DNA from 3 places in the Streptomyces sp. NPDC055099 genome. Region 2 is predicted to be linked to each of the others. Evidence: riboswitches for the same ligand, from Rfam matches in the RefSeq annotation. Region 2 holds a riboswitch; each other region holds the start of a gene.
The links. Region 2 has a riboswitch for cyclic di-AMP ahead of ACWFRU_RS13375 (C40 family peptidase). Riboswitches for the same ligand answer to the same signal wherever they lie in the genome.
Positions count from the first base shown of each region.

Region 1: another riboswitch for cyclic di-AMP. It lies ahead of ACWFRU_RS32190 (M23 family metallopeptidase); the one in region 2 lies ahead of ACWFRU_RS13375 (C40 family peptidase).
Region 3: another riboswitch for cyclic di-AMP. It lies ahead of ACWFRU_RS05575 (LysM peptidoglycan-binding domain-containing protein); the one in region 2 lies ahead of ACWFRU_RS13375 (C40 family peptidase).

Region 1 covers NZ_JBSGUA010000016.1:21,160-25,299, forward strand. The annotation lists gene ACWFRU_RS32185 (aldo/keto reductase) at 1-209, opposite strand, end outside; gene ACWFRU_RS32190 (M23 family metallopeptidase) at 347-1,432, opposite strand; cyclic di-AMP (ydaO/yuaA leader) riboswitch at 1,444-1,590, opposite strand; gene ACWFRU_RS32195 (PP2C family protein-serine/threonine phosphatase) at 1,793-2,950, opposite strand; tRNA gene ACWFRU_RS32200 (tRNA-Met) at 3,117-3,190, opposite strand; gene ACWFRU_RS32205 (hypothetical protein) at 3,312-3,563, shown strand; tRNA gene ACWFRU_RS32210 (tRNA-Lys) at 3,623-3,695, opposite strand; gene ACWFRU_RS32215 (LamG-like jellyroll fold domain-containing protein) at 3,872-4,140, opposite strand, start outside.
Region 2 covers NZ_JBSGUA010000004.1:416,528-420,667, forward strand. The annotation lists gene ACWFRU_RS13360 (amidase) at 1-470, opposite strand, end outside; gene ACWFRU_RS13365 (ATP-dependent Clp protease proteolytic subunit) at 621-1,286, shown strand; gene ACWFRU_RS13370 (hypothetical protein) at 1,294-1,602, shown strand; cyclic di-AMP (ydaO/yuaA leader) riboswitch at 1,967-2,130, shown strand; gene ACWFRU_RS13375 (C40 family peptidase) at 2,134-2,607, shown strand; gene ACWFRU_RS13380 (DUF6328 family protein) at 2,707-3,249, shown strand; gene ACWFRU_RS13385 (ATP-binding protein) at 3,290-3,751, opposite strand; gene ACWFRU_RS13390 (helix-turn-helix domain-containing protein) at 4,023-4,140, shown strand, end outside.
Region 3 covers NZ_JBSGUA010000002.1:268,559-272,698, forward strand. The annotation lists gene ACWFRU_RS05565 (PAS domain S-box protein) at 1-1,017, shown strand, start outside; gene ACWFRU_RS05570 (restriction endonuclease) at 1,471-1,896, shown strand; cyclic di-AMP (ydaO/yuaA leader) riboswitch at 2,274-2,430, shown strand; gene ACWFRU_RS05575 (LysM peptidoglycan-binding domain-containing protein) at 2,433-3,182, shown strand; gene ACWFRU_RS05580 (hypothetical protein) at 3,347-4,140, shown strand, end outside.

The DNA of each region.
Region 1 (4,140 bases), on a different contig from region 2:
ATGACGGTCTCGGACTCGCCGCCCTTGTTGCCCGGTGCCCAGGCCGAGTAGACGTCGGCGGTGTCGATGAAGTTGCCGCCGGCGGCGGTGTAGGCGTCGAGCACGTCGAAGGACTGCGCCTGGTCGGCCGTCCAGCCGAAGACGTTGCCGCCCAGCGCGAGCGGGAAGACCTCGAGGTCGGACGAGCCAAGCTTGCGGAGAGAAGTCATGAGGGGATCAACGCCCTTGCGGACTTCGGCATTCCGTACAACGGGATCCGGATTCCATCGGATGGGACACGCACGCCGAACCGGCAGCCCTGGCGTCGGGGGGTTGTCGCCAGGACCGCCGGGGTTCTGGGGTTACCTCAGATCGACTGGCCCTTGCCGCGCAGCCACGCCGCCGGGTCGACCCCGGTGGCGTCGCCGCCCGGGTGGACCTCCATGTGGAGGTGCGCGCCGGTGACGTTGCCGGTGGCGCCGACGCGGCCGATGGTCTCGCCGGTGGTGACCTTCTGGCCCGCGCTGACGTTCATCGAGGACTGGTGGCAGAACCACACCTCGGTGCCGTCGTCGAGTTCGAGGACCGTGCGGTAGCCGTACGCCCCCGCCCAGCCGGCCTCCTTGATGGTGCCGGAGTGGACGGCCTTGATGGGCGTGCCCGTCGGAGCCGCGAAGTCCAGGCCGGTGTGGTAGCCGGAGGACCACATGGAGCCGGGCTGACCGAAGGTGCCGGTGAGCGTGTACGAGGCGACGGGGAGGGTGTAGCTCTTCGCGAGCTTGGCCAGGCGCTCCGCCTCGGCCTTCTTCTTGGCCTCGGCCTCGGCCTTCTTCTTGGCGGCGGCCTTCTCGGCGGCGATCTTCTTCTCGGCCGCGGACTGCTTGGCGGCGGCCTGTTCGGCGGCCTGCTTCACGGCGGCTTCCTCGGCGGCCTTCTGGACCGCGTCGTCGGCCTGGTCCTGCTGGTTCTCGGCTTGCTCCATGATGCGGGCCCGCAGTGCCTCGCCCGCGTCCGTGGTGCCCTGCTCGGTGTCGGCGGCGCTGAGACCGGCGGCACTGAGGGGCGCGGCGGCGGTCACCACGCCGTTGTCCGCGGAACCCGAGTCGGACGCGTCGTCGGATATCAGGGACCCCACGCCCGGAAGCGACTTGGCCTCCGGCAGCGAGTCCGTGACGGCCGAGAGGTCCGGCATGGCGATGGAGACCGGGGGCTTGCCGTCCTGCGCGGTGGCGATGCCGCCCGCGCCGACGGCGGCGATGACGCCTACGCCGAGAACCGTGGAGCTGCGGGCGAGCCCGCCACCACCCCGCTTGTGCACGCGGTGCCTGCCGCGGACGGGACGGATGGACTCCTCGGTGGGGTTCCATTCCTCCCAGGAATTGTCGTCGTACCCACCGAAATCGTCGTCATTCGGTACGTAAACGCCTTGGGGGGCAGGGCGGTTGGACGCCACTGGGGCGCACTCCTTTCCTTCCTTCTCGCCTACCGGGTTAGCTGACGGGTTCGGAGCAGGAAGGTCTCCTACGAACATCTGGCACGGAGGCACAGATGCCCGATTCACCCCAATTAGTGGTTCCCCGGCTCCCTTTCGGGATTAGGCGCGTGCGCGCGGAGCCGACTCGAGTGACGGCTGGGACGACCGCGCTGCGTTATCGAACGTTAATAGACAGCAGGCCGGTATTCCAAGCTGTTCCGACTGATCGTTAACGCTCATGGCCCGTACTTATCGGGACACCGGGGGCCGGAACGGGGCGAGTTGACCCCACTTCTTCACACACCGGAGCTTCACATCTCCTTGACAGTACGTCAGTTGTTATGCGGAGTGGTGTCCTTCCGTCACGGCCGGTGACAGCGGCCGCCGCACCGCCAGCAACGCCATGTCGTCGGTCCCCCCTCCGCCGGTGTGCCGCCGCACCTCCTCGACGAGCGTCGTCAGGAGCGCGTCCGGGCCGCCCGGCCCCGGGAAGATCCGGCCGCCGAGCCGCGCCGCCGGGTCGTAGAACTCGCCCCGGGTGTCACGCGCCTCGGAGAGCCCGTCGGTGTAGAGCAGCAGCATCGCCCCCGGCGGGAACTCCGTCTCGTCCGCGCGGTCCGGCCAGGCGCCCAGCTCGCCCATCCCCAGCGGCAGCGCGGGCTCGGTGGCGGTCAGGACGCACAGCCGTCCGTCGCCGCGCAGGAGCAGCGGGCCCGGGTGCCCGCGGTTGATGAGACGCACCAGACCGTCGCCGTGCGGGATCTCCGCGAGGACGGCGGTGGTGAACCCCTCGAAGGCGTCGAGCCCGTCGCGTCGTGTGCCCTCCCGCGCGAGGGCGCGCTCCAGGCGCTGCGCCACGGCCTCCAGCGTCGCCTCCTGCTCGGCGGCCTCCCGGAACGCCCCGATCACCACGGCGACGGCCGCCACCGCGCCCATGCCCTTGCCCCGCACGTCGCCGACGATGACGCGGACGCCGTGCGGGGTGTCCTGCACGGCGTACAGATCGCCCCCGATGAACGCGTCGGCCTCCGCGGCCTCGTACCGCGCCGCGACGTCGAGGCCGCCGATACGGGGGTCCGGCTGGGGCAGCACCGCGCGCTGGGCGGCCTCGGAGATGGAGCGGGCGGACGCGAGCTGTTTGTCGCTGCGGCGTACGACGCGGTTGATGACGACGGCCAGGACGGCGACGGTCACCACCGTGATCAGTTCGGTGACGGCCTCGACGTCGGTGGTGGTACTGGTCTTGAAGTGCAGGGCGAGCACGGCGGAGCAGGAGGCGGCGCCGATGAGGGTGGTGCTGAGCAGCGAGTAGAAGGGTGCCGCGATGAGGGGGGCCGCGGTGAACAGGGGTACGGCGGTGAACCTGGGCGGGGTCGACACGTCGTACACGATCCCGACGACGATGAGCAGCAGGGGAAGAGCCCGCACGAGCGCCCGCTCGTGCCGCACATCGGGCCGCTTGCCGCCGCCCCCGCCGATTCCACCTCGCTGCCCCACTCACTCAGGGTTCCCGGAGGGGCGGCGCGGGGCGACCGGTGTGGGCCGACCGGGCTACCGACTCCAATCTCGGCTCATGGCGACACATGGCGACACATGGGGACTCATGGCGGCGGAAACACCGAAGGCCCGAATCCATTTCTGGATCCGGGCCTTCGGTCTTTAGTAGCGGGGACAGGATTTGAACCTGCGACCTCTGGGTTATGAGCCCAGCGAGCTACCGAGCTGCTCCACCCCGCGCCGTTGAATGCAACTCTACGCCATCAGGGGGAGTGAAAGCGAACCGGTTGCGAACGGCCTGCAAACGGAGCCATGGGAACGAGGCGCGTGACGCTGCGGGCCGGGCGTCGTTGGCCAGCTCATGAAGAAGATCATCACCGCAGGCATGCTGGTCATCGGCTCTCTCGCCATGGCGGCACCGGCCCACGCCGACAACGACTCCAACTTCGGCGGCGGCGTGGACGCCGCCAACGCCTGGAACTTCACGGCATCCGCCGTGTGCCTCCAGGAAGTCGCGGTGGTGCCGGTCCTCGGAGACTGGGTGGGCGACCACGCCAACAACTGCTCCAACGGCAACGTCATCGACCACGCCCGCGCCGCACTGCCCGCCTGAACACCCCAGAACACACCGAAGGCCCAGCTCGGGGAACTCCCCGACCTGGGCCTTCTCGGTAGACCGTGTGGGACTCGAACCCACAACCAATGGATTAAAAGTCCACTGCTCTGCCAATTGAGCTAACGGTCCGTGCGGACGCACCCCACGAGCATAGCCGCAGAGGCCCGTCCATCCGATCGGGTATCACCACCCGGGCCCGTCGCACACTCCACGACGGGCCCGGAACAGCCGCCACACGCGCAGGGAACGCGCTTCGGGCGGTGGGGAGTTAGCCGGTTTACGCGATTCCTTGTCGTGCCTGCCGGTCAGGCCGCCGTACCTCCGGCGCGCAGCACCGCCACCTGCTGCTCACTCAGCGCTCCCGCGTAGGCCTGCACGTCGTCGACGGCGCCGTGCAGATACTCGCTCCCACCTTCCGCCTGCCCGGCACGACCGACCTGCAGCCCTCCCGTGGCCCGAAGACCGCGGTGGAACGGCGCCTTGGCCGACAGATGTCCGTCCACGTACAGCAGGATCTCGTCGGCACCGTCGTCGTACACCACCGCCAGGTGATGGGGCTCACCGCTCGACGCCC
Region 2 (4,140 bases):
CTGCCGCCCGCGGACCGGCGGAGGTCGTACGGGTTGCGGGTCGCCCCGAAGACCGGGTTGACGGTGTGCGAACCGGCTGCGAACTCGGGCACGTTGGTCTTGCCGATGGTGATCGCCCCGGCGGCGCGGATGCGTTCGACGATCAGCTCGTCCCGGTCCGGGACGTTGTCGGCCAGGAGCGGCGTCCCGTAGGTGGTCCGGATGCCGCGGGTGTCGTGGGTGTCCTTGTGGGCGACGGGCAGTCCATGCAGCGGGCCGAGGGCGGCGCCGCTCGCGGCGGCCTCGTCCGCGGTGCGCGCCTCGTCGAGCGCGCGTTCCGCCACGAGCGTCACGACCGCGTTCACGCGGTCGTTGACCTGTTCGATCCGGTCGAGGTGCGCCTGGACGACCTCGCGGGCGGACACCTCGCGGGTGCGGATCCTGGCGGCGAGTTCGCGGGCGGTGAGGTGGACGAGCTCGGACGCAGTCATACGGCGCTTTCGGCTGGGGGCGGTTGAGATCGCGACGAGGCGGAGCATGCCCACGCCGTCCCCGATTCTCACCACGGCGTTACGTACGTCCTGTACATTTTTTACAGGAAGCCATGGGAGCAGCCGACCCCGACAGAGGAGAGACGCGCCATGAACCGACCGTTCGCCCGTCATGTCCTGCCCGAGTTCACCGAGCACTCCAGTACGGGCCGACGCACGCTGGACCCCTACGCGAAGCTGCTCGAGGAGCGCATCGTCTTTCTGGGCACACCGATCGACGACACGTCGGCCAACGACGTGACGGCACAGTTCATGCACCTCGAACACCTGGCGCCCGACCGCGACATCGCGCTCTACGTCAACTCCCCCGGCGGCTCGTTCAGCGCGATGACCGCGATCTACGACACGATCCAGTTCGTCACCTGCGACGTGGAGACGACATGTCTGGGGCAGGCCGCGTCGTCGGCCGCCGTCCTGCTTGCCGCGGGCACCCCCGGCAAGCGGTTCATGCTGCCCGGCGCCCGAGTGCTGCTCCATCAGCCCGCCTTGACCGAGCCGGTCCACGGCCAGACCTCCGACCTGGCGATCCAGGCCGACGAACTCCTGCGCACCCGCGCGCGACTGGAGGAGCTGCTCGTCCGGCACACGGGGCAGAGCGCCGATCGTGTCGCGGCCGACATCGAGCGGGACAAGATCCTCGACGCGGCGGGGGCAGTCGACTACGGCCTGGTGGACGGGATCATCGCGAACCGCAAGTCCTCCCCGCGCTCCCCGGATCCGCGCAGCCCGGAACCACGCACCCCGGACGCGAGGTGAGCCACCGATGCTGCCGCCCGAGCTTCCCCCGCTGCCCGCACTCACCCGCGCCGAGGGCGAGTTGATCGACCGGTACCTCGAAGTGGTCGACCTGCTCGGCCGGATCAACCCCGCCCGCGCCTCGGACACCTACGGAGGACTGCGCGCGGCCCAGGCCCTGGTCGGCAGCGCGACCGCCCTGCGGGACGCGCTGACGCTCATGCACCAGCGGGGTGAAAGCGCCGTGCACGCACCGACGCTGGCCCGTGCGCTGCGCGTGCTCGACGGAGAGCGGCGGGCCGGGCGGGTCACCGTGCCGCCCCCATCCGCCCCCTGAGCAGCCGTCACCCCGGGCTGCGAACTCCGTAGCGTCCGGGGCCGATCTCAAACGAACCAAACGGGCTACCTCATTCAGCGTAGACATTCCTCCTTTTTCGAGACGTCTTCGGTTGCGTCAGATGTGTACGCGTGGGCCGGAATTCGTCGTTCCGGTGCTGGTCGAACGATCGTCCGGCGCGCTCTCCCGCTCCCGAATCCGACCGTGTCCACCCGAACGGTTCAGCCGTGAGGAGCCTCACAAAACGCCGTTTCGGCTCGGTTTTCGACCCCATGTCGGGTCAAGATCCTCTCCGACGACAAGCCCCCGCCACAGCGGCGGGGCGGTCCGGGCGGACGCCGAGTCCTGCCGCCACCCGGATGACCGGTCGACATCGGTGCATCGGCAGGAGTGGAGGACCCAGGCATGACGGGTCGGTCCGGAAGGTCCGGACAACGACCCTTGGGGTGAAGCCGCAGTACGCGGCCGGGCAACTTTGTCAGCCCGAATCCGACAGGTCATCCTTCACAGGCGGTTGACGAAGGGTTGCGCATGACTGCGCTGAATCATGTTCCGTCGCTGCTCACCAGGGTCGGGTCCGTATCCGCCCTCACGCTCGCCGTCGTAGGCGGCACCCTCGTGGCCCCGGGGCTCACGTCGGAGGCGGAGGCCGCGACACACGGGACGAAGGCGCTCAAGATCGCCGCCTCAAAGAAAGGCTCTCCGTACCGCTACGGAGCCACGGGACCACACCGGTTCGACTGCTCGGGCCTGACCCAGTACTCCTTCAAGCGCGCGGGCAAGAAGCTGCCACGCACCGCCGCCCAGCAGTACAACAAGACCCGCCACATCTCCGCGTCCAACCGCGTCCGCGGCGACCTGGTCTTCTTCCACTCCGGCCGGAACGTCTACCACGTCGGCATCTACGCCGGTAAGGGCCGGATCTGGCACGCCCCCAAGTCGAACACCAAGGTGCGGCTCGAGAAGATCTGGACGAAGAGCGTCTGGTACGGCAGGGTGCGCTGATCATCCGTCATCGGCCGGAGGGCGGGGCGACCCCCGCCCGGCCCTCCGGTCGGCGCGCCCGCCAGGCGTGGAGCGCGTCGGCGCGGATACTCGTGCGCCATGGCCGAAAACAACAGTTCTCCCGCCTCGGACCACCCATCGCGTAACGAGACGCGCTTCGAACGCGCCGACCGCAACTTCGCGGAGATCCTCCAGGAGCTGCGCGTCACGCAGGCCGGGGTGCAGATCCTCTTCGCCTTCCTGCTGACGCTCGCCTTCACCGAGCGCTTCCCCTCGCTCGACACGGTGCAGCGAACCACCTACGTCGCCACGCTGCTGCTCGCGGTGCTCGCCGCGGCGTTGTTCACCGCCCCGGCGGCCGTGCACAGGTCTCTCTTCGGTCAGCACTCCAAGCCACTGATCGTGCGGGTGTCGTCCCGCCTCGCCGGCATCGGTCTGGGTGTCCTGGTCTTCGCGGTCTCCGGCGCCGTGCTCCTGGTCGTCGACGTGGCGGTGGGCCGGACCGGCGGGATCATCGCGAGCGCGGCCACGCTGCTGGTGTGCGCGGGCCTGTGGGGGCTGCTCCCCCTTCTGCTGCGCCGTGCGCGCGACGACGAGGATTCGGACAGCTCGGACGACGTCAGGGCCTCACGACCCCGCTGAGGAGCCCCAGCCCGAGCACGCTCAGCGGGGTGAGGTCGAGTCAGCGGGGTGAGGTCGAGGGGGTCGCGGCCTCACCGCGGACGGGTGCCGTCCACGGCAGCTCGATCCAGACCGTCTTGCCGCCCTCGGGGGTGGGCGTGAACGACAGCCTGCCGCCGCACTCCATGGTCAGCCAGCGAATGATGACCAGACCGCGGCCGTTGTCCTGCTGGACGGCGGCGGGCAGCCGCTTGGGATAACGGGGGTGGCTGTCGGTGACCCCGATGCGCAGCTGCTCGTCCCGGTCCAGCTCGATGTCCACCCGGAAGGTGGGCGACTGGCCCCGGGTGTGCTGGACGGCGTTCGTGGCGAGCTCGGAGACGATGAGCCGGATCGTGTCGGCCGCCTCGGTCTCGCCCGGCAGACCCCACTCGGCCAAGATGCTCGCAACGTATTTCCGGGCCGCGGAGACCGAGGCAGGATCGCTCGGCAGGGTGACGGATGCTTCCTGAAGGTCTGCCATGGCGACGCTGTCCCTTTCCCACCGGGGCTCGGCTCCGACTCGTAACGAAGGCACGAGGACAGTCCCGGAATGGTGCTTCGCGCCAGACTGCCACTCTTGGACCCCTCAGAGGTGGCCATCCACCAAGATGTGCATATATCTGTCGCTCAAAACGGTGAACTCTGCTACGAGAGACCGTATTTGGGCGCGCGGTCGGCGCTTCCTCTACTGTCGCCCCTGAACGGCCCGGGGGAGGCCGAAAAGAAACGCTCCGTCGGGAAGGAGACGGACCATGCGGTACGGCCCAGCGGTGCGCCGCCGGAAACTCGGCGCCGAACTGCGTGCGCTACGCACGCACGCCGGGCTCACCAGTGGCCAGGCAGCGGACCGGGTCGGCTGGCATCAGTCGA
Region 3 (4,140 bases), on a different contig from region 2:
GTCGACGCGCACGCACCACACCGGTACGCCGCCTTCGCCGACCTCGTCGACCTTGCCCCGGCCGCCGCCTTCATCCGGGACCGCGCGGGACGCTACCTGTGGGCCAACCATGCCTACGCGCACCTCTACGGCACCACGCCGAGGGAACTCACCGGCAGATACATCGAAGACTTCGACGCCCCCGCCGAGGCCGCCCAGTTCCGCGCCCTGGACCAGGAGATCCTCAGCCGGGGCACTCCGGTGCGGCACACCCTCGGCTATCGCCGCCCGGACGGCAGCGTCGGCCAGGCAGCCGGGCACCGCTTCCCCGTGCGGGAGGACGCGGAGACCTGCGTAGCCGGGATCTACGTGGACATCACCGACCACCTCCGCGCCATGGTCCAGCGCCAGGAGGCGGAGGAGAACCTGCAGGCGCTGCGCGACCACAGCGGACTGCCCTGCGCGCTGCTCTCGGCCAACGGGCGGGTGATCGAGGCGAGTTCGGCGGCCGCCGAACTCTTTCACCTCGGCCTTCCCGACTTGGTGGGCCGTCGCGCGCACACGCTGCTCGCCCCCGCCCCCGCCCCCGACCTCGATCGGCTGCACCGCAGATGGAACGGTCTGATAGCCCGCCGCACCAGACGGGTGGAGACGTCCGCCGTGCTCGTCGACGCCCGGGGGCGGCAACGCCGTGCGCAGCTCCACCTGACGACGGTCGGCCATTCGGCTGCCCATGCCCGGCACGTCTGGGCTGTCGTCACGCATCAGAGCCTGGCCCACGAGGCCCATCCCTCGCTCACCGCCGCGCAGATCCGCATCCTCTCCCTCCTGGCGGAGGGCAGCAGCAACAGTGACATCGCCGCCTCGCTGCGGCTGTCCCGGCAGACGGTCGACTACCACCTGAGCCGCCTGCGGCAACTTCTGGACGCCACCACGCGCCCCGCCCTGGTCGCCCGGGCGTACGTCCTCGGCATCCTCGCCCCGCGCGCCTGGCCCCCGCGTTCGGCGACGGCGGCCCATCCGCTCAGCTCCGTCTGACGGACGGAATCCGAGATCCGGGAGCCAACGCCGCGAAATTGCCCGGCATCTGACGTGAACAAATCTTTTCCGATGGCCAGTGGCGGCTGCCAGCATGGAAGGTCGGACGAGAAGTCCGTCGACAATGGGGGGGCCGTTCATGTCATTTGTCAGGCTCTTTTCACTCCATGGCGGTCGGCAATGACGCGGCGGTCGCCTGCGCGACGGCGCCGGCGACGCCCGACCAAAAGGCAGCAGCGGCAACAAGCGCGACTTGTGGCGCTTCTTGCCGGTGCCGCCGTGGCGCTCACACTGGTTGCCCCTATTGTCAACTGGCTTCTCGTGCACTGGTGGTTACTGATCGCTTTCGCCGTCGCGGCCGCGTCGGCGGGCCTTGGGCTCTTGCATCATCGACGCCAACGGGCATTGTGGGCCGACGTCAGGCGCCGGCAACTGCGCTATGCGATGTCACGGTTGGACGCATTGCATCACCGCGAGTTCGAGTACGCGGTACGCGACTTGATGCGCCGCGACGGCTGTATGGACGCCCGGCAGACGGGCGGCACGGGTGACAACGGGGCGGACGTGGTCGCCACCGACCCGATGGGCCGCAGGTGGGTCATTCAGTGCAAGCACCGCAGGAACGGAGCACAGGGTTCGCCGGTCGGCACACCCGACCTGCAGCGCGTCAACGGGACGGCCCGCCAGCTCCACGGCGCGGACATCGTGGTAATGGTGACCAACGGACGCTTCTCCCAGCGGTGCGCTCCCCTGGCCCGGCAGCTGCACATGCACCTGGTGGACCGCGCCACGCTCGCCAACTGGGCGGCAGGAGCACGGCCGTTGTGGGAATTGCTGCCCAATATCCCGCCCCCGCCTCGCTTTATGCCCACGAACTGAGCCCCTATATCAGGTTCGCCATGAGGCGTCAGCACCGGGTCCCACCGAAAGCGATGCCCGTTTTGACATGAAAAATAGGGATCGCATTATGTCCGCTTTTGCGAATAAGGCAACTTCTGACCCCACTTGGCCTTGCGCTGCAGTGGAATGAGTCACACCCGCAGATCGGGGCCTCAAGGGCCGCTCGGCGCATTTTCGTTTCCCGCAAACAAAGTTGAGGCTATTTGATCAATGAGGGCGCGGGCAGCGGACTCCGAGAATGGGCCTCGCGCATTCCCCGAGTGAATTCCGGCCTTGTTCTGTCCGGGCATTCTCGCCTAACGTCACCGTCAATCCGGATGGAACGCCGAATCCTGCCGCTGTCCGGAAACCCTTCCCGTACTCACTCACTTACGCACGGCAGGAGCGGGGGACCCAGGTAAGCCGCCGATCCGGATTCCGGAACGGCTAGGGGTGAAGTCGCATTCACAGTGCGACCGGACATCTCCCGTCCGAACCCGACAGCTCACCTCGTAGGCGACGGAGAGGAATTCGTCATGCCTGCAAAGGGTAAGCACCGCCGCCCCAAGTCCACCGCGCTCAGCCGGGGCATCGCCGCGGCAGGCACGGGCGGCGCCGTGCTCGTCCTCCCGGTGATCGGCGCGACCGCCGCCAGTGCGGCGCAGCCCGCCGCGGCCGCCAAGCCCGCCGCCGCCCCCAAGACCTACGTCGTCGCGGCGGGCGACTCTCTCGCCAAGATCGCCCGAGAGCACTCGGTCAGCGGCGGCTGGAAGAAGCTGTACGAGGACAACCGCAGCGTTCTGGGTGCCGACCCGAAGCTGATCCACCCCGGCCTCAAGATCACCATCGGGCAGAAGGCCCCGGCGGACGACGCGGCCGCCTCCAAGGCGTCCGACCAGCGGGCCGACCGCTCCGAGCGCTCGAGCGCGGCCAAGCCCGCCGTCGCCCCGGCGAAGAAGACGTACGCCAACAACCTCGACGGCTGGATCAAGGAGTCGCTCGACGTCATGGCCCAGCACGGCATCCCCGGCACCTACGAGGGCATCCACCGCAACGTCATGCGCGAGTCCTCCGGCAACCCGCTGGCCATCAACAACTGGGACGTCAACGCCGCCGCGGGCACCCCGTCCAAGGGGCTCCTGCAGGTCATCGGCCCGACCTTCGACGCCTACCACGTGCCCGGCACCTCGCTGGACAGCTACGACCCGGTCGCCAACATCACCGCCGCCTGCAACTACGCGGCCGACCGGTACGGCTCGATCGACAACGTGAACGGCCCCTACTAGGGAATACCGGCCTCCACCACCCTGAGCCCCGGCACGCACCGCGTGCCGGGGCTCAGGGCTGTCGGAACCTCCCGGAAGGGGCCCTCGAATTGGCATGCACCCGTCTATTCACCGACGGGTGCATGCCCATAAGGTGAGCGACCTTCGCGTTCCTGGGGGGTCTCATGAACGGTCTCCGTCGTCTCAGTGGTCGCACTGGTCTCCGTGGTCACCATGGTCTCCGTGCGGCCATCATCGGCCTTGTCATCGCGTGCACCGCCGCCGTATCACCTGTCGCGGTCGTATCCCCGGCCGTGGCCGTGCCCTCCGCCGAGGCCGACAGGCCGGGCGTGACGCCGAGCTGGTCGGCGCTGCCGGTGCCCGCGGCCGCACCGCCCGTGACCGTGTCCGACCTCGCCGCCCGCGGCCCGGGCGAGGCCTGGGCCACCGGGAACGAGCACACCACCGACTGGGTGCGGCCGATGCTGTACCGGTGGGACGGCGCGGCGTGGAGCCGGGACAGGAGCTTCCCCGGCGCCGAGGCGTCGGGCTGGCTCGGCGAGGTGCAGTTCGTCGGCAAGGAAACATGGATCATGCACAACCGCGACGGAGCGGGCGAGATCCTGCGCCGGTCGGCGGAAGGATCGGATGGGTCGGGAGAGTGGAGCACGGTCCCTCTGCCGCAGACCATGTGGGTCTACCAGGACTTCGCCGCCGTGCCCGGTGCCGCGTGGGTGGTCGGTGAGGACGACACCGGGCTGAAGGTCCTGCACTACGACGGCTCCGGCTGGACCACACAGTCCACCCCCGAGGGCGTGCTGTACCTGATGGGGATCACCGCGCGCACGGCCACCGACGCCTGGGCCTGGGGGGACACCACCAACGGGACGACCGTCCTGCGCTGGAACGGCACCGCCTGGCGGGACGCGAAGGTGCCGCTGCCGCCGAACAGCAACATCCACACGATGCTGGTCGAACC